Regions from separate parts of the Fodinicola feengrottensis genome, predicted to be linked through region 2. Evidence: riboswitches for the same ligand, from Rfam matches in the RefSeq annotation. Region 2 holds a riboswitch; the other holds the start of a gene.
What was found. A riboswitch is a leader RNA that binds a small molecule or an ion and turns the genes downstream of it on or off. The one in region 2 is predicted to bind FMN.
Positions count from the first base shown of each region.

Region 1: linked by a shared signal. The riboswitch ahead of ABD301_RS07950 (nicotinamide mononucleotide transporter family protein) and the one ahead of ABD301_RS18425 (riboflavin synthase) in region 2 are both predicted to bind FMN.

Region 1 covers NZ_BAAANY010000005.1:368,352-377,919, reverse strand. Annotated here, with positions in the region: gene ABD301_RS07960 (glycoside hydrolase family 13 protein) at 1-171, shown strand, start outside; gene ABD301_RS07955 (LacI family DNA-binding transcriptional regulator) at 197-1,186, shown strand; gene ABD301_RS07950 (nicotinamide mononucleotide transporter family protein) at 1,164-1,808, opposite strand; FMN riboswitch at 1,880-2,010, opposite strand; gene ABD301_RS07945 (3-oxoacyl-ACP synthase III family protein) at 2,173-3,177, shown strand; gene ABD301_RS07940 (cytochrome P450) at 3,174-4,322, shown strand; gene ABD301_RS07935 (NAD-dependent epimerase/dehydratase family protein) at 4,313-5,218, shown strand; gene ABD301_RS07930 (hypothetical protein) at 5,246-5,710, opposite strand; gene aceE (pyruvate dehydrogenase (acetyl-transferring), homodimeric type) at 5,877-8,624, opposite strand; gene ABD301_RS07920 (YjbQ family protein) at 8,789-9,193, shown strand; gene ABD301_RS07915 (DUF3052 domain-containing protein) at 9,346-9,568, shown strand, end outside.
Region 2 covers NZ_BAAANY010000012.1:44,813-54,380, forward strand. Annotated here, with positions in the region: gene hisG (ATP phosphoribosyltransferase) at 1-603, opposite strand, end outside; gene ABD301_RS18395 (phosphoribosyl-ATP diphosphatase) at 622-939, opposite strand; gene ABD301_RS18400 (hypothetical protein) at 1,002-1,253, shown strand; gene ABD301_RS18405 (FAD:protein FMN transferase) at 1,261-2,010, shown strand; gene ABD301_RS18410 (DUF6355 family natural product biosynthesis protein) at 2,092-2,373, shown strand; gene ribH (6,7-dimethyl-8-ribityllumazine synthase) at 2,627-3,112, opposite strand; gene ABD301_RS18420 (bifunctional 3,4-dihydroxy-2-butanone-4-phosphate synthase/GTP cyclohydrolase II) at 3,109-4,350, opposite strand; gene ABD301_RS18425 (riboflavin synthase) at 4,347-4,937, opposite strand; FMN riboswitch at 5,035-5,163, opposite strand; gene ABD301_RS18430 (DUF8189 domain-containing protein) at 5,522-6,904, shown strand; gene ABD301_RS18435 (DUF8189 domain-containing protein) at 6,981-8,195, shown strand; gene ABD301_RS18440 (peroxiredoxin-like family protein) at 8,355-9,005, shown strand; gene ABD301_RS18445 (alpha-amylase) at 9,067-9,568, shown strand, end outside.

The DNA of each region.
Region 1 (9,568 bases), on a different contig from region 2:
ACCGGCGAGGACGTACTCGCCTTCGGCCGGCCCGGCGACTTCGCCTGCGTGGTCAACCTGTCCGCGGACCCGATCGAGCTGCCACCGCACCGCACGGTCCTGGTCAGCAGCGCGGACCTGGTCGGCGGCCGGTTGCCCAGCGACGCGGCGGCGTGGTTGTGGACGGGCTGACCCGGTGCCTGTCTACCATCGGACGGTGGCAAGGAAACTGGCCGATGTGGCCGAGCATCTCGGGGTCAGCCAGGCCACCGTGTCCCGGGCGCTCAACGGCAAGCCGGGCATCTCCGACGCCACCCGCGCCGCGGTCCTCACCGCCCTGGACGTCCTCGGGTACGAGCGTCCGGCCAAGCTGCGTGGGGAGACCGCGCGGCTGGTCGGCGTCGTGCTGCCGGACATGCAGAACCCGATTTATGCGAGCTTCGCCGAAGCCGTCGCCGGTGCGTTGGCCAAACGGGGAATCACCGCGGTCCTGTGTCCACGTACGGTTGACGGCGTCAACGAGGCCGACTTCGTCGAGTTGCTGATTGAGCAACAGGTTTCGGGTGTGCTGTTCGCGAGCGGCCTCTACCAGTACGCGACGGCATCGAAGGGGCACTACGCGCTGTTACGAGCGCGAAGCCTGCCGACCGTGTTGATCAACGCAGCCGTCCCGGGTTTTGACGTTCCGAGTGTGTGTACGGACGAAGAACACGCGGTCGGCCAGGCGTACAGCCACCTGACCCACCTGGGACACCGCCGCATCGGTGCCGTTCTAGGCCCGCGTGAGCACATGCCGTCGGCTCGCAAACTGGCCGCGTACCGCGCCCTCGGCGGCAGTCCGGAGCTGGTGGCGCACGCGGGGTTCACGATCGAGGAGGGACACAGCGGGGCGCTCCCACTCATCGCGGCAGGTGCGACCGGCGTGATCTGCGGCAACGACGTGCTGGCGATGGGAGCTGTACGAGCCGCCCGAAAGCTTGGCCGAGAGGTCCCGCGGGAAGTGTCGGTTGTCGGCTTCGACGACTCCGGGCTGATGGCCTACACCGATCCGCCGCTGACCACTGTCCGGCAGCCCATCGTGGCGATGGCGCATGCGGCCGTCGACCTGTTGCTGCGGCAGATCGACGCCGAGGTGGTGCCGACCGACGCGATGCTCTTTGAACCCGAACTCGTCGTACGCGCCTCTACCGCGCCGGCGCCTCGCTAATGGCCTGTGGGGCCTCACGTTGGACGCGGGCGGAGCGGGCCCAGCCGATCCAGCCGTAGATGACCAGGGCGGCGAAGACGACGTATATCGCGGCCGAGAAGTAGAGGTGGCCGGTGATTTGCAGGGGAACGCCCACCGCGTCGACCAGCAGCCAGACCAGCCAGAACTCGACCAGGCCACGGCCCTGGGCGAAGAAGGCAACGGCCGTACCAACGAAGATCCACGCGTCCGGCAGCGGCGCCCAGGAAGCGTTCAAAGCGTTGAGCAACCAGGCGAAACCCAGAGTGCCGAACACCATGATGCCGGCGAGCAGGCCGCGTTCGGGCCAGGTCGATCGGCGTACGGCTATCCCGTAAACGGCGTCACGGTTGTGTTGCCAAGCCCACCAGCCGTAAATCGAGATCAGCAGGATCAGCACGTTGCGGGCGGCGAGGCCGCCCAGATGCGCGGACGCGTAGACGGCGACCAGCAGGACGGTCGCGGCGATTTGTACGGGCCAGGTCCACAAAGTCCGGCGCTGGGCCAGCAGCACGACAGTGAGCGCGCAGATCTGGCCGATCAGCTCGGCCCACGAGATGAACTGGCCGAAGACCGTCAACCCGGTCGTCAACAAGATGTGCACGTCCCGCTCCTTCGCGACAAAAACGCCACGGGGACAGCGGAAGGCGTGCGCGCGTACGGCAGCACCGTCGCGCGTGCGCTGCCTCCCATCCGGACTTTCACCGTCGGTCCCGGAATTCCACCGGATCAACCACTACCTGGCTGGCAGCGGCTCGCGGACTGTCACCGCCGGTTCGGATTTACACCGACCCCGGAGCGCACGAACTCTTACGTGTCGATCTAGCGCCTGCGAGTGTCGCACTATTCCCGGGCGTACGCAGCGATTAAAACCACAGCCCCGACATGCGTGAGTAGTTGTACGCACGCGATGATGCGGCCTTGATGAATACGCTCGCCGCACGACGAGCGGCGAAGGCGGGGCGGCGATGGGCGCACATCTGGCCGGCACTGCGGTGCAGCTGGCGGAGCGGCGGCTGACCACCGCCGAGACCGAGCGGCGGATCCGGGCAGCGAGCGGCACTTTCGGGCCGCCGGAAGGGCTGATCAAGCGGCTGACCGGGATCGAGTCGCGCCATGTGATGGGCGACCATGAGCAGGCCTCGGACCTCGCCGTCGCGGCAGCGCGCAAGTTGCTGGCCGAGACGGGTACGAGCGTGGCCGAAGTCGACTTGTTGCTGTTCGCGTCCGCGAGCCAGGACATGGTGGAGCCGGCGACCGCGCACATCGTGGCGGCCAAGCTGGAGCTGCGATGTCCGGTGATGGATGTGAAGAACGCCTGCAACAGCATGCTGAACGGCATCGAGGTGGCGGACGCGCTGATCGCCACCGGCCGCTATCAGACCGTCCTCGTCGCTGGCGGTGAGGCGCCGTCCCGGGCGGTCCGCTGGAGCGTGCCCGACCTGGCCAGTTTCGTGCGTACCTTCCCCGGCTACACCCTGTCCGACGCGGGGTCGGCGATGCTGCTGACCGCTGGGGCGGCCGGCGAAGGCGTGCTGGGCTGCGGTTTCAGCGCCGACTCCAGCCAGTGGGAGGTGGGTACGCTGCCGTCCGGCGGATCCGCGCACCCGCGGGACGTGGAGTTCTCGTACTTCGCGATGGACGGCGCCCGGATGAAGGCCGCTTTTCTGTCCCTGGGGCCGGAAATCCTGGATGGGACGTTGGACCGGCTCGGCCTGAGCTGGGACGATTTCGCCGTTATTGGTGTCCATCAGGTGTCGATGCCGTATTTGGCGGAGATCTGCCGGCGTACCGGGGTGCCGACCGATCGGCTGGTGATTACCCTGCCTGAGCACGGAAATCTCGCGTCCGCGAGCCTGCCTTTCCAACTGGTCAAGGCTCGAGAACTGGGCCGCTGCGGGCCCGGCGACCTGGTCGCGTTGGTCGGTCTGGCCGGCGGGGTGAGCCTCGGGATCGTGGTGATCCGGCTGTGACGGCCGCGGAGCGGCGCGTCCAGTTCGGCGCTCATCCAGTCGCGTACCCGCTGGTCAGAGGGCTCGGGCTGGTTTACCCAGTGGTACGCGTGCCGCGCGTCGGGGTCGTCGTCAGCGATGCCGCGATCGCCCGCCAGGTGCTGAGCGACCCGGTTTCCTTCACCAAAACCGGTCCTGGCTCGCCGGCGGATTTATGGACGCCGGTGGTGGGGCCGCGGGTGCTGCTCAACATGGAAGGCGCCGAACACGCTGAACTGCGCCGAAAACTCGGCGGACTTTTCACCGCTCGCGCGGTTTCTTCCTTGTGCGCGGAGGTGGCGGCGGCTCCGATGGCTTTCCTATCATCCGAGCTGCGGGCCGGCCGTCCGGTTGACGTGGTCTCGGTGGTGAAAGACCTGGCGGGCGCGGTGATTTGCGCGTTGGTCGGCTTGCCGTCGGCCGATCGCGCGGAGTTGGCTCGGGCTTTTGCCGCTGGCACGGCGATGACGTCGATGGTCCGGCTCGGACGGCCGCGGCTGACGCCCAGCCAGGTCGCCCGATGCCGGTCGGTGCTGGCCGACCTGACCGCACCGGCTGTCCGCGCGTACGCGGACGGAGATCCGTCGACGGTCCCGGGCCGGATGCGCGAACTCGGCCTGACCGAATCGGAGGCGCTCGGCGCGGTCGCTGCTTTTGTGTTGACCGGCACCGAAACTCTCGTCTCTTACGTGCCGCGGCTGATCGCCCTGGCGATCGACACCGGCTGGCTTGCCCGACTTTCCCTTGACCGTACGCGCCTTGACGATGTCGTCAACGAAGGTCTGCGATTCACCGTCCCGTCGCCGGTCATGCTGCGTAGTGTGGCGCGTGACGCTTTTGTCGGCGGTAAACGGGTGAAAGCGGGAGAGCGGGTAGTGATCGCGACCATTTCCTGCGCGAAGACGCTCGGTCCGTTCGATCCCGACCGGCCGCATTCGCCGGCGCTGCGCCAGCTCTGGTTCGGCGCTGGCGCGCATTTCTGTCTGGGCATGCCGTTGGCGTACGCCGAGATCCGTACCGTTCTTGAGACTCTGCTAGGCCTTGACGGACTGTCCATTGTGGAGCGTAGGGTGGCCCGGCGAGTGCTGATCCCGGCGTACGAACGATTGGTGGTGCGGTGCGGATAGCCGTCACTGGCGCGACCGGCTTTGTCGGTGGCGCGGTCTGCCAGGCCGCTCGGGCTCGTGGTTGGGAGGTCCACGGCTTCGGCCGCCGCCGCGTCCCGGGCATCGGTCACTGGGACGTCGATTGCGGGGTTTTGGCCGCCCCGCCGGAAGTCGACGCCGTCGTACACGCGGCCGCCGCGGTGACCGACTGGGGCTCACCCGCGAGGGTGTGGAACACCAATGTGGACGGCACCCGGAATGTGGCGCTTTCCTTCCGCGGCAAGCGTTTCGTCCATATCTCGACGGCGAGCGTCTATGACCCGGCCGTGCCGACCGTGGCCGCCGTCGAATCCCGCGCGCCCGTCACTCGATACCTGAACGCCTATGCCGCGTCGAAGGCTTCGGCCGAAGTTCTGCTGTCCCGATGGCCTCACACGATCATCCTGCGACCTCACGCCGTCTACGGTCCGGGCGATCCGACTCTGCTGCCACGAGTCCTGGGCGCGATCCGCGGCCCACATCTTTTCGTCGTCGGCGACGGTTCCGCGTTACATTCCTTGACTTTCCTCGGCAACCTGGTCTCGGCGATCTTGCTCGCGTGCTTGCCGGACGCTCCGGCCGGCACGTACAACATCGCCGACGCCGAGCCGATCTCGCTGAACTCCGCCTTGGAATCACTGATATCCGAACGCAAACTGCCGGTACGTGTACGCCATCTGCCCATCGACGTGAGCTGGGCCGCCGCCGGGTTTCTGGAGTCTGCCCACGCTTTTCTTCGCATTGGTCAATCGCCACGGCTCACCCGCTATGCGATCAGCCACCTGGCGTACGAACGGACGCTGGACCTGACCGCCGCCCGGCAACGCCTCGGCTACCGTCCCACCCCAACCTCCTTCGCCGGCGCCGCCACCTGGTGACTCAGCTCGTGAGAGTGGTGGCAGGAATCAGCCGTTGTCGTCGGAGTAGCCCAGGTGGCAGTTGTGGTTGGCGCTGTACGTACGAAAGCGGGTGACGGTGTCGAGGTAGCTCTTCGGCAGCTGGAGATTGCTGCCGTTGAGCATCGAGTCGGCCTGCTGGTCGAACTGGGTCGTCAGGATGGTCACGTCGGCCTTCGCGTCGGCCGGCGCGGCGGCCAGGAACGCCTTGTCGTCCGACTTGGCCTTGGCGACCTGGTCCGGCGTCACCTTCTTGCTGGAGGTGACCGTTTTCGCGAAGCCGTCCTGGTCGTTGAAGGCGTTGTTCGCCGGGCCACACCACGCCGGCTGAACGATCGCGGCGGGGCCGGCGGCCTTGCCGGGGGCCGCCTTGCCGGGTGCCGCCTGGCCGCAGCCGGTCAGCACCACGGCCAGTGTGACAACGCCCGCCAGCGGCAGGCTTCGGGCCCACCGGTTCGTACGACTCATCCCCATGATCGCTCCACTCCCCGCGCGGGGGTCTGGAAACGCCCCGCTCCGCTGGGACGAGCGTGGCAGCGCATGCCGTACGCGCCAACGCCAATGCGGGCACTCCGAAGGGCACCACCGTGACGCCCGAAAGGGACCATTTGCGGCGCCGAACGCCGCAAATGGTCCGGTGCTAGCTTTCGCCGCCGGGGTTTTCGGCTGGGGGAGCGGCCGAAACGTCGTCCAGGCGGTACTTCTCCTGGGCGGTTTTGAGTACATCCGCCGAAATCGCACCGGAGCGGGTGAGCTGGCGCAGCGTCGCGATGGCGATCGACTCCGCGTCCACGTGGAAGAACCGGCGCAACGCCGGACGGGTGTCCGAGCGGCCGAAACCGTCCGTACCCAGGGACACGAAATCGTTCGGCACCCAGCGCGAAATGAGGTCCGGCACGGCCCGCATGTAGTCGCTGACAGCCACTACCGGCCCGTGCGTCTCGGCCAGCACCTCGGCGATGTACGGGGTGGCCGGCGCCGGATCCGTGGACAGCAGCCCGGCCTGTTCGGCGGCGACCGCGTCGCGGCGGAGCTCGGTCCACGACGTGACCGACCACAGATCGGCCGCCACGCCCCATTCCTCGGCCAACAGCCGCTGCGCCTTCACGGCCGCCTGCATCGCCACACCGGACGCGAGGATCTGCGCCGGCGGCGGGTTGCTCGCGGCCACCTCGGGCGCTTTCGCGTACCGGTAGATGCCCTTGCGGATGCCCTCCACATCTACACCTTCGGGCATCGCTGGCTGCAGATACGGCTCGTTGTAGATGGTCAGGTAGTAGAAGATGTCCTCGGGCTTCTCGCCGTACATCCGCCGGATCGCGTCCTCGACGATCACTGCGACCTCGTAGGACCAGGCCGGGTCGTACGAGACGACCGCCGGGTTGGTCGCGGCCAGCAGCAGCGAGTGGCCGTCCTCGTGCTGCAGGCCCTCGCCGTTCAGGGTCGTACGCCCAGCGGTCGCGCCGAGCACGAAGCCCCGCGCCATCTGGTCCGCGGCGGCCCAGAAAGCGTCACCAGTGCGCTGGAAGCCGAACATCGAGTAGAAGATGTAGACCGGGATCATCGGCTCGCCGTGCGTCGCGTACGACGTGCCCACGGCGGTGAAGGACGCGGTCGAGCCGGCCTCGTTGATGCCCTCGTGCAGGATCTGGCCGGTTTTGGACTCCTTGTATGCCAGCATCAGCTCGCGGTCGACCGAGATGTAGCCCTGGCCGTGCGGCGAATAGATCTTGGCGGTCGGGAACAGCGAGTCCATCCCGAACGTACGCGCCTCGTCCGGGATGATCGGCACAAACCGGGCGCCGATCTCCTTGTCCCGCATCAGGTCCTTCAGCAGCCGTACGAACGCCATCGTGGTGGCGACCTTCTGCTTGCCGGAGCCCTTCTGCAGCACCTTGTACGTGTCCGGACCAGGCAGGATGAGCGACCGCGACTTGGTACGCCGCTCCGGCAGGAAACCGCCGAGAGCCTTGCGGCGCTCCATCATGTACTCGTACTCGTCGGAGTCCTTGCCGGGGTGGAAATACGGCGGCAGGTATTTGTCGAGTGCGGAGTCCGGGATCTCCATGTAGAGCCGGTCGCGGAACGACTTCAGGTCGTCGACGGTCAGCTTCTTCATCTGGTGGGTCGCGTTGCGGCCCTCGAAGTGGCTGCCCAGCGTCCAGCCCTTGATCGTCTTGGCGAGGATCACGGTCGGCTGGCCGGTGTGCTCGGTGGCCGCCTTGTACGCCGCGTACAGCTTGCGGTAGTCGTGGCCGCCGCGCTTGAGGTTCCAGATGTCGTCGTCGGACATCGGCTCGACCATCTTGCGGGTCCGCGGGTCCTGACCGAAGAAGTGCTCGCGTACGAACGCGCCGTTTTCGGCCTTGTAGGTCTGGTAGCTGCCGTCCGGCGTGGTGTTCATGATGTTGACCAGCGCGCCGTCACGGTCGGCGGCCAGCAGCGGGTCCCATTCGCGGCCCCAGATCACCTTGATGACGTTCCAGCCGGCGCCGCGGAAGAACGACTCGAGCTCCTGGATGATCTTGCCGTTGCCGCGTACCGGCCCGTCCAGGCGCTGCAGGTTGCAGTTGATCACGAACGTGAGGTTGTCGAGCTCCTCGCGGGCGGCCAGGCCGATCTCGCCGAGTGACTCCGGCTCGTCCATCTCGCCGTCGCCGAGGAACGCCCAGACATGCTGCTGGCTGGTGTCCTTGATGCCGCGGTTCTGCAGGTAGCGGTTGAATCGTGCCTGGTAGATGGCGTTGATCGGGCCGAGGCCCATCGACACCGTCGGGAACTCCCAGAAGTCCGGCATCAACCGCGGGTGCGGGTACGACGGGAGGCCGCCGTCGGCGTGGCTGAGCTCCTGGCGGAAGCCGTCGAGCTGATGCTCGGTCAGCCGGCCCTCCAGGTACGCGCGCGCGTACATGCCCGGGGAGGCGTGGCCCTGGAAGTAGATCTGGTCGCCGCCACCCTCGTGGTTCTTGCCGCGGAAGAAGTGGTTGAAGCCGACCTCGTACAGGCTTGCGGACGACGCGTAAGTCGAGATGTGCCCGCCGACCTCGATGCCCGGCCGCTGCGCGCGGTGCACGAGCATGGCGGCGTTCCATCGCGCGTATGCCCGGATCCGCCGCTCGACGAACTCGTCACCGGGGAACCACGGTTCCTTTGCCGGCGGGATCGTGTTGATGTAGTCCGTGTTGCGCAGCAGCGGCACGCCGATCTGGCGTTCGCGCGTACGCTCCATCAGCCGCAGCATCAGGTAGCGAGCCCGGGTCTTGCCGACGTTGTCGATGACCGCGTCGAGGGACTCGATCCACTCGGCGGTCTCCTCCGGGTCGATGTCGGGCAGCTGGCTGGGAAGGCCCCCGATGATGACTGGTGGGCGCTCGGGTACGGACGTCAAGGCTCTAGTCCTTCTCGCGTTGGTGGTCGCGTCACTGCTGGTGCGGGCCCTGCTCGCCCGCGGGTCACGCGGGAAGTGGACACCATGGGTCCATCTTAGGGTCGCCGGTGGATTCGTAGTCGTGTCAGCCGGCCCGGTGAGCGTCCGTGGTGCACATTGGTGGGATGGAAAGCACCCTCATATCGGTACGGACCGGACCGCGGCCGGCCGTCGTGGACCTGACGACCCGGTGTGGACGGTTCGTGGAAGACCGCGGCGACGGGTTGCTGCACGTCTTCGTACCGCACGCGACCGCCGGGGTGGCCGTCCTGGAGACCGGGGCTGGCAGCGACAACGACCTGCTCACAGCCTTGGACGCGCTGTTGCCGACCGATGACCGCTGGCAACACCGGCACGGCTCGTACGGGCACGGCCGGGACCACGTGGTGCCCGCGTTCGTCGCTCCGTACACGGTGATACCGGTCCTCGATGGACAGCTCGCCCTCGGGACCTGGCAGAGTGTCTGCCTGGTGGACACTAACAGCGACAATCAAGACAGATCGGTCCGATTGTCGTTTCTGGCCGGCTGAGCGGGCAAGTGGCGCTACTTTGTGTCGCACGACTTGGTATCGAACGACACCGGGTTGGGTAGCCGTACCACTTGCGCAGGTGGGCCGGAGTGTGTGGACTACCGGACAAGCGTCGTGGGTGGACGGCACTGGCGAACAGGAGATTTGGGGGAATGGTGGGCGGTACCGCGCCTCAGACCGAGGGCACGCAGAGCCCGGCTGAACGACTGGGAGTGCAGCCGGACGCCATCGTGTTGGAGATCGGCTACGACTCCGACAGCGATGACGAGTTGCGTAAGGCGATTGTCGAACGGTCGGGCAATGAGCTGATCGGCAGCGACACGAACGAGGTCGTGGACGTCGCGCTGCTCTGGTGGCGGGACGGAGACGGCGACC
Region 2 (9,568 bases):
CACGGCGTGCTGGACGCTGTCGTGGCCACCACCGGGCCGGCGGACCAGCACCGCCTCGGACTCCAGGATCGGGTCGCAGACGATCTCCAGACCGGCCGCGCGCAACGTGCTGCCGGTCTCCACCACATCCGCGATGGCGTCCGCGACACCGAGCCTGATGGCACTCTCCACCGCGCCCTCCAGCTGGATGATCGTGGCCGCGTGGCCGTGCTCGCGTAGGTGCGCGGCGACCAACCCGGGGAACGAGGTGGCGATCCGCAGCCCGTCCAGGTCAGCCAGTTCCTTGACCGCGCCGGGACGTGCCGCATAGCGGAACGTGGAACCGCCAAAGCCCAGCTTGAGCAGCGTCTCGGCCTCGATTCCGGCGTCCAACAGCAGGTCCCAGCCGGTGACGCCGAGGTCGATCTCGCCGGAGCCGATGTAGGTGGCGATGTCCCGTGGCCGTAGGTAGAAGAACTCGACCTGGTTGGGCGCGTCGAGGATGGCCAGCTCGCGATGGCTCCCGCGCTGCGCGTACCCCGCCTCCCGAAGCATGGTCGCCGCCGGGTCGGCGAGCGAACCCTTGTTGGGCAGGGCGATGCGCAGCGTACGGGTGGATTCCATGACAGCCAGCGGTCTCCTTTAGAGGTGTGCGTAAACGTCGTCGAGCGTGATGCCGCGGGCCAGCATCACGACCTGCAGGTGATAGAGCAGTTGGGAGATCTCCTCGGCGGTGCGGTCGGTCGACTCGTACTCGGCCGCCATCCAGACCTCGGCCGCCTCCTCGACGATCTTCTTCCCGATCGAATGGACGCCGGCCTCCAGCGCCGCGACCGTGCCCGAACCCGGCTCGCCGGCGGCCGCCTTGGCCGACAGCTCGCCGAACAACTGCTCAAAAGTCTTCACATCGGTATCTTTCCAGGCCGGCCGGGCCGTACGACGGAGGGTCTCGGCGGTCATTCTCACCGACCGAAGAGCACATTCTCAGGAAACTGTCAGGTACCTCACGCAGACTCAGGTTTATGAGCACGTCCGGGGAACGTCGATCAGCACCTGAGATTAATAAGAACGCACTGGACCGGCGAGCCAAGTCCAGCCGCGAGCGCCGCCGGATGGCCGCCGTCACAGCGGCCACGGCTGGCGGATTGATCAGCCTCACGGTGGCCCTGCTGGGCCCGAACGCCAGCACGGGTGCGGCCAGTACGGCAGCGCCGAGCGTGCAGCGACCAGCGCCGTCCTCGGTGACGGTCGCCGCGACCACCCAGCGGCGGTGACGCACGGATGAACGTCACGCACAGTGAGGTGCACCCGTCCGCGTCCCTGATCCGCCTGAAGACGTACGACGACGCCGACGCCGCGCCGATCTTTCGCAGTCATGTCTGCGACGACCGCGACGACGTCGAGCTGGTGGTGATCGGCGGCGACGCCGGGGTCATCGAGGATGCTCGCGACTCGCTGCATCGGCTGGCCCGGCGGTGGGATCTGGAGCGCCGCGGCAGCGAGCTTTGCAAGATCAACACCGCCGACGGTCCGGTCCCGGTGAGCCCGGAGACGCTGCTGCTGGCCGGCCTGCTGGAGGATCACGGCATCGCGCTGTCGGTGGATTTCACCACCGGGACGGTTCGCCGCGACAGCGCCGAGCCGATCGATCCGGCCGGCATTCCGGCCGCGCTGGCCACCGACCTGGTGGCCGCGGAGGCGCTGGAAGCCGGCGCGGACGGCGTCGCAGTGGCCGTCGGCAATATCGTACGCGTCGCTGGTGTCGGTCCTTATAGAGCCGGCTGGCAGGTGGAAGCGTGGTTGGGGTCGGACGGCTGGCGGCCGCTGACGCTGCGCGAGGGCGCGGTCGCGGCCGTGCGAGCCGGCGCCCGTACGGCCATCGCGGTGGACACTCAGGCGTGGCGAGCGCAGCGCGCGCTCACCGCGCTGCTCGCCGGCGACGAGCCGGAACCGCAGGTGGGAGCGCTGGTCGTGGGCGGCGAGCAGCCTGCTTGGCGGACGGCGGCATGGGACCAATACATCTCCGCTTGAGGCGTTTGTCCGTATTCTATCCCGATTCCATCTCGGCTTGGCACTGTGCGGGAGTCACAGTTCCACCGAGAGGAGACGATCGTGAAGCTCATCCCCGCCGTCGCGTTGGCTGGCCTGCTGGCCGCCGGCACGGTCGCTTTGACGGCCGCGCCGGCCGCCGCCGACGGCCCGCCCTCCCAGTGCGGGTTCTGGTCGGACACCGCGAACCACTCGCATTGGGGCAACTGCCGCCCGACCAACGTGAACATCGAGGTGCACACCTGGGTCGGCTCGAACTGGACCCGCTGCGTGCCGGGCTTCCAGACCACCGACCTCGGCAACGGCTTCAACATCCGAACCGCCAACGAAATCGGCGGTTGCTAGTGGTCTGTCCGCCGCGAGGGCGGAGATTTCCCACGCCACCCTCGCGGAATCGGCTCAGCTCTGCGGGTTGAACGCGCGCTTATCTCGCGCGCGCGTCAACTTACGTAATAAAAACCCGCCACCCACCCCCCACCCTTCTGAAAGGGCGGGGGCTCAAAATTTCACAACGGTACGACAGTTTCGCGCCGCACCCTAGGTAGACCTGCACAATCGGAATCCGATTGTCACGAAGGCGGGCGCCTGGTGGGTCGGCTCAAACCGATGCACCAGCCGCCAGCCGGCGGAGCGTGACGGCCGTGTCGAGCGCCGCGACCGTCGCCTCATAGCCCTTGTCCTCCGCAGATCCGGGCAACCCCGCCCGGTCCTGCACCTGCTCGAGGGTGTCGCAGGTGAGTACGCCGTTCCCGACCGGTACGCCGGCGTCCAGCGCGACCCTGGTCAGGCCGGCCGTGACGGCGTCGCACACGTACTCGAAATGCGGTGTTCCGCCGCGTACGACCACGCCGAGCGCGACCACCGCGTCGACCTCCCGGGCCAGCGCCTGCGCCACCACCGGCAGCTCGATCGCGCCGGCTACCCGCACCTGGACAATGTCCGTCACGCCGGAGTTGGCGGCCGCGATGCGGGCCCGGTCAAGCAAAACTCCGGTCAGCTCGCCATGCCAGCGGGTCGAGACGATGCCAAGGCGCAGCCCACTCGCATCCACCGATTCCACGGCCGGCCGCCCGTCGCCGCTCACAACACACCCGCTTCCGGAAGATCGAAGATCTCGTGCCCCATCCGGTCCCGTTTCGTCCGCAGATAACGAATGTTCTCGGGATGGACGTGGGTCGGCAGCGGCACCTGCCCGTTGACGGACAGCCCGTAACCCTCCAAACCAGCGCGCTTGGCCGGATTGTTGGTCAGCAGCAACATGCTTCGTACGCCGAGATCGGCCAGGATCTGCGCGCCAATGCCGTAATCCCGTGCGTCGGCGGGCAACCCGAGCAGCGTGTTCGCGTCGACGGTGTCGGCGCCCTGGTCCTGCAGTTTGTACGCCTGCAGTTTCGCCATCAGCCCAATGCCACGGCCTTCATGCCCGCGGATATAGAGCACCACGCCCCTGCCCGCAGCCGCAACCGCGCCCATCGCCGCGTCCAACTGCGGACCGCAGTCACACCGCAGGGAGCCAAAAGCGTCACCGGTCAGGCATTCCGAATGCACTCGTACGAGCACGTTCTCGCCGTCGCCGAGGTCGCCACTGACCAGCGCGACATGTTCGCGCCCGTCCACAATGGACCGATAGCCGTATGCGGCGAAGTCACCGTATTTGGTGGGAATCCGAGTGTCGACCACCTGCTCCACCTGCTTTTCCGACCGCCGCCGGTAAGCGATCAGATCGGCGATGGTGATCAGGCAGAGGTCGTGTTCCTTGCAGAACTCGACAAGCTGCGGCAACCGCGCCATCGAACCGTCGTCGTTCACGACCTCACAGCAGGCCGCGGCTGGCCGCAGGCCGGCGAGCTGGCACAGATCCACCGAAGCCTCGGTGTGGCCGGGCCGACGCAGCACCCCACCATCCTTGGCTCGCAACGGAAAGATGTGTCCGGGCCGGGTGAGATCGGCGGCGACCGTCGCCGGAGCCGCGATCGTACGCAACGTGTGCGCCCGATCGGCGGCCGAAATGCCGGTGTCGACGCCGTTTCTTGCGTCGACCGACACCGTGTAAGCGGTGCCCTTCCGGTCCTGGTTTGTGTGGTACATCGGCGGAAGTTCGAGCCGGTCCGCCTCGTCACCAGTAACCGGCGCGCAGATCACGCCGGATGAATAGCGAACGGTGAAACCGACCAGTTCCGGCGTCGCCATTTCGGCGGCGAAGATGATGTCGCCCTCGTTCTCGCGATCCTCGTCGTCGACCACCACGACGGCCTTGCCCGCCTTGATGTCCGCGATCGCGTCTTCGATGCTGTTAAAGGGCGTTGTCCCTGGCTCAATCATCGCGTACTCACCAACCGTTCCACGTATTTCGCGATCACGTCGACCTCGATGTTGACCAACTGGCCGGGTTCCTTCTTGCCGAGCGTGGTCAGGCCGAGGGTGGTCGGGATCAGGCTGACCTCGAACCAGTCGTCGCCGACCGCGGTCACTGTCAGCGAGACGCCGTCCACAGCCACTGAGCCTTTTTCGGCCAGATACCTGGCAGATCGGCGGGGTACGGAGAATCTGAGCACGTCCCAGTGCTCGTCCGACTGCCGGCTGAGCAGCTCGCCGGTGTCGTCGACGTGGCCTTGGACGATGTGCCCGCCGAGCCGGTCGCTGGCGCGTACGGCCCGTTCCAGGTTGACCTGGTCGCTGGGCTGGACGCCGCCCATGGACGAGCGGTCGAGGGTTTCGGCCATCACGTCGACGGTGAAATGCTCACCGTCCGTACGGATGACGGTCAGGCAGACGCCGTTGACGGCGATCGAGTCGCCGTGTTTCGCGTCCGCGGACACGGTCGGGCCATGCAGCGTCAGCTGCCCCGCCGTACCCAGGTTTTCCCAGCTCACGACGGAGCCGAGCTCTTCCACGATGCCAGTGAACATCCTGCCTCCCGGTCAGACGATGGTCACCGGGGTTGCGTCAGGCAGGTGCCTTGGAGCGACGCCCACAGGAGCACGTTTCCGTACGCCCATCGGCGGCGCGCGCATCCTCCCATCCGGACTTTAACCGTCGGTCCCGGAATTTCACCGAGTCAACCGGCCGCTGGCTGCGGACGGGTCGCGGACTTTAACCGCCGGTTCGGAATTACACCGACCCCGGAGCGCGTACTGCTGTTACGCCTGCGATTGTCGCACGTGATCGTCGAGTCCGTCGCCTAGGTGACCTGCCCCACATCCGCGATCACCGCGAAGGGGCAGGATCCGCGCACAGCGGACTGGGGGGCCTTCTGTTCGCCAAGACCGGCAACACGCCCGTCCTGCGCGCAAACGGCCTTCCGCCACGTTGGCCACATCAGCACCACCGGCCTCACGTCCGACGGCGAAGGCCTCCGAAGCAGAGGGAACGCACGTGTGTGGCGTTTTCGGCCGTGGCCGAAAACCGTTGGCCAGCGCTGACTCCTTCGTCATGCTCTGGAAGGTCCGCCGGTAGGACGCCGGTGTTTCCGGCCCAAAAAAAGGAAAGTTACATGAGTGAAAGTATACGGCCAGCTCTGCGTCGGTGGTCAGGCGCGCTGATCGCGACCACGACTTTGCTGGCGAGCTTCGGCTTCGCCGGTGCTGCGACACCAGCCTTCGCGGCATCCGGAATTGGCGGGAAGATCACCAGGTCGGAGCTGATCGCCCGGGCCGACGACTGGATGCGCCGGGCGCCGGCGTACGACCCCAACGGATCGGTCTTCGACGCGGGTCAGACGCGCAAGTATCGTACGGACTGCTCAGGATTCGTCGACATGGCCTGGCACCTGAATTCCGACGACAACACAACCGATTTCGCCGCTGACCCGTCGCGATTCGTCGAGGTCAGCGGCCGGGGCGCGGACAAGAGCGGACTGCGGCCAGGCGACCTGCTGAACGACACCATCGACGGACACGCGTTCCTCTTTGAGGCGTGGGAATCCGACCACGTGCATTTCTCCTATTTCAACTTCGGCGGACTCGACGGGTCCGCTCCGCCAGAACACCACACGCACGAAACATTCAGCCAGGCCAAGGTGGGATTCGAGCCGACCGGGAACTACGTGGCCTATCGGTATGTCAATGTCGTCGACGACCCTGGGGTGTCCGCCGTCTATGACGCCGCTGGCGCGTACCACGTTTTCTCGATCAACAAGGACGGAACGCTCTATCAGCGGATTCACACCGCCGATGGGTGGGGCGCTTTCCAGAACCTTGGCGGCACAGTGCACGGCACGCCAGGCGTGACCTACCACGACGGCCGGTACGACGTCTTCGCCATTGGCGGCGGTGGCGCCCTTTACCAGCAAATCTACGACGGAACCTGGCACGGCTGGACGAAAATCGGCGGATCCAATCTAGTGGGCGGCGTCCAGGCCCTCTACGTCAACGGCGTCTACCACATTTTCGCGATCAACAATGACGGCACGCTTTACCAGCTCATCCACAACGCCGACGGCTGGGGCGACTGGCAAAACCTGGGCAGCGGCGTCAGCGGCGTGCCCGGCGTGACGTACCACGACGGCCGGTACGACGTTTTCGCGGCCGGCGGGGAGGGTGTTCTTTACCAGAAAACGTACGACGGCACCTGGCATGACTGGAACAGGATCGGCGGCTCGAACCTGACCAATGTCGAGGCGTTGTACGTCGATGGCGCGTACCACGTCTTCGCGATCAATAACGACGGCACCCTTTACCAGATCATTCACAACTCCGACGGCTGGGGAAGCTGGCAGAACCTGGACGGGACCGTGCACGGTACGCCCGGCATCACATATCACGGCGGACGTTACGACGTCTTCGCGGTCGGCGGCACCGGAGCCATTTACCAGCAGACGTACGACGGCACCTGGCACGGCTGGGGCGCCACCGTTGGCGGCAGCGACTTCTACTGATCCGGAAAGGGTCGAGATGACGAAATACTCCTACCACAGACTGAGACGCGCCGCAGCGCTGATTGCCGTCGCGGTCTTGACGATCGCGGGTCTCGTGGCCACCTCGCCCGCGGCGTCGGCGGCGGTAGGCTCGGATTTATGCGCCCAGGTCGGCTATAACGCCGGGTTTCGCGACGACTCTCTGGTCACCGCGGTCGCGGTCGCACTGGCCGAGTCCGGATGCGATCCCAGTGCGGTCTCGCCGCGGAACTCCGACGGCTCGGTCGACCGGGGACTCTGGCAGATCAACAGCGTCCACATTCCACCGTACACAGTGGACTGCTTGCTCGATGCGCAGTGCAACGCCGGCGCCGCTTGGGACATTTCCGGGCAGGGCAGCACTTGGCAGCCGTGGACGACATACAACAATGGTGCCTACCGGCAGTTTCTCGACGAGGCGCGAGCGGCGGTGGGTCGGCTGCAATCGACTGCTCCCGGATACCTTCCCGGTATCTCCGCGGTCTATGACGCGGCGGGCGCGTATCACGTTTTCGCGATCAACAAGGACGGCACCCTCTATCAGCGGATTCACACCGATGATGGTTGGGGTGCCTTCCAAAACCTCGGTGGCACGGTGCATGGCACACCGGGCGTGACCTATCACGATGGCCGTTATGACGTGTTCGCCATTGGCGGCGGAGGTGCTCTGTACCAGCAGATTTATGACGGCAGCTGGCACGGCTGGACGAAGATCGGTGGATCCAATCTGACCGGCGGAGTGGAAGCGCTGTATGTCAACGGCGCATACCACGTTTTCGCGATTAACAACGATGGCACGCTCTACCAACTCATCCATACCGCGGACGGCTGGGGAGATTGGCAGAACCTCGGCGGCAATCTCAAAGGCGTGCCTGGAATTACCTATCACGACAACCGCTATGACGTGTTCGCCGCTGGCTCGGATGGCGTACTTCAGCAGCGTACCGCGGAAGACGGGACGTGGAGTGGATGGCACTCTGTCAGCGGGTCCAATTTGACCGGTGGCGTGAACGCACTATACATCGACGGCAACTATCACATTTTCGCCATCAACAACGACGGCACGCTCTACCAACTCATCCATAACACCGACGGCTGGGGAAGCTGGCAGAACCTCAACGGGGTCGTGCACGGCACGCTGGGCATCACCTATCACGGTGGCCGCTACGACGTATTTGCCGTAGGCGGGACCGGCGGCATCTACCAGCAGACGTACGACGGCACCTGGCACGGCTGGAGCGCCACCGTCGGCGGCAGCAACTTCCTTTACTGATCCACGGGACACGTGTCGAGGCCTGAGCGTTGACGGCGCCGACCTCGGGCCTCGGGCCTCGGGCCTCGACAGAGAGACGGAAGTTTTGGAGTTGACATTCCAAAAATAGGTGGCTAGCTTGTGGAGCATTCACTCCATACTTCGTCGAGAGGTTCTCTCGTGACCAGCATCGCTGAGCAGGTAACCCGTCTCCAGGAGGGCATGGCCGGCCAGGCGCCCGCCGAAATCCTGGCCGTCTTCGGGGCCGAGCAGGCCGTGCTCGACACGGCCGGTGTCCCGTCCGGGGTGCCCGCTTCCGGGGCGGCCATGCCCGACGGCGACCTCCTGGACGCCCACGGCACGGCCACCACGCTGGAGAAGGCGCGCGGCGGGAAGCCCGCGGTCGTCGTCTTCTACCGCGGTGCCTGGTGTCCGTACTGCAACATCGCCCTCCGCGCGTACGAGCAGCAACTCGTCCCGGAGTTGTCCGCGCGCGGCGTCGAACTGGTCGCCATCAGCCCGCAGAAGCCAGACGGCTCGTTGTCCATGCAGGAGACCAACGAGCTGACCTTCACGGTGCTGTCCGACCCGGGAAACCAGCTCGCCGGCCCGCTCGGCATCCTCACCGCGCCGTCCGAGGAGGCCCGTGGCGCGCAAGGCGCCCTCGGCCTCGACGTGACGGCCGTCAACGCGGACGGCACCGCTGGCATCCCGATGCCGACCACGGTTTTCGTGGACGCCTCGGGAGTCATCCGCTGGATCGACGTGCACCCGAACTACACCACCCGCAGCGAGCCGGCCGCCATCCTCGCCGCGGTCGACGCGGGCTGACTTTCGGCCGGGACGCTCAGAAGCCTTGCGGTCGGCGCGAGGACGGGACACGATGCCTGCCATGAAGGTGCGTGCTCTGCTTGCCGCTTCGCTTCTGATCCTGCTCGCCGCGGCCCAACCGGCCGCGGCCGCGACGCCCGCCTACAGCGGGCCGCGAGCCGGGATCGTGCAGCTGTTTCAGTGGCCCTGGAACGATGTCGGCAAGGAATGCACGAATTTCCTCGGCCCGAAGGGCGTCTGGGCCGTGCAGGTGACGCCGCCGCAGGAACACGCCCGGGTCGCCGGCGATCCGTGGTGGGAGGTCTACCAGCCGGTCAGCTACCGGCTGGACAGCCGCAGCGGGAATCGCGCGCAGTTCGCCGCGATGGTCAGCACCTGCAAAGCCGCCGGCGTCACGGTGATCGTGGACGTGGTCCTGAATCACATGACCGGCACCGACGGCACCAGCATCGACGGCACCGCGTACACGAAATACCACTACCCGTTCTACGGCCCGCAGGACTTTCATCAGCCGACCTGTCAGGTGACCAACTACCAGGACCGGTCGAACGTGCAGAACTGCG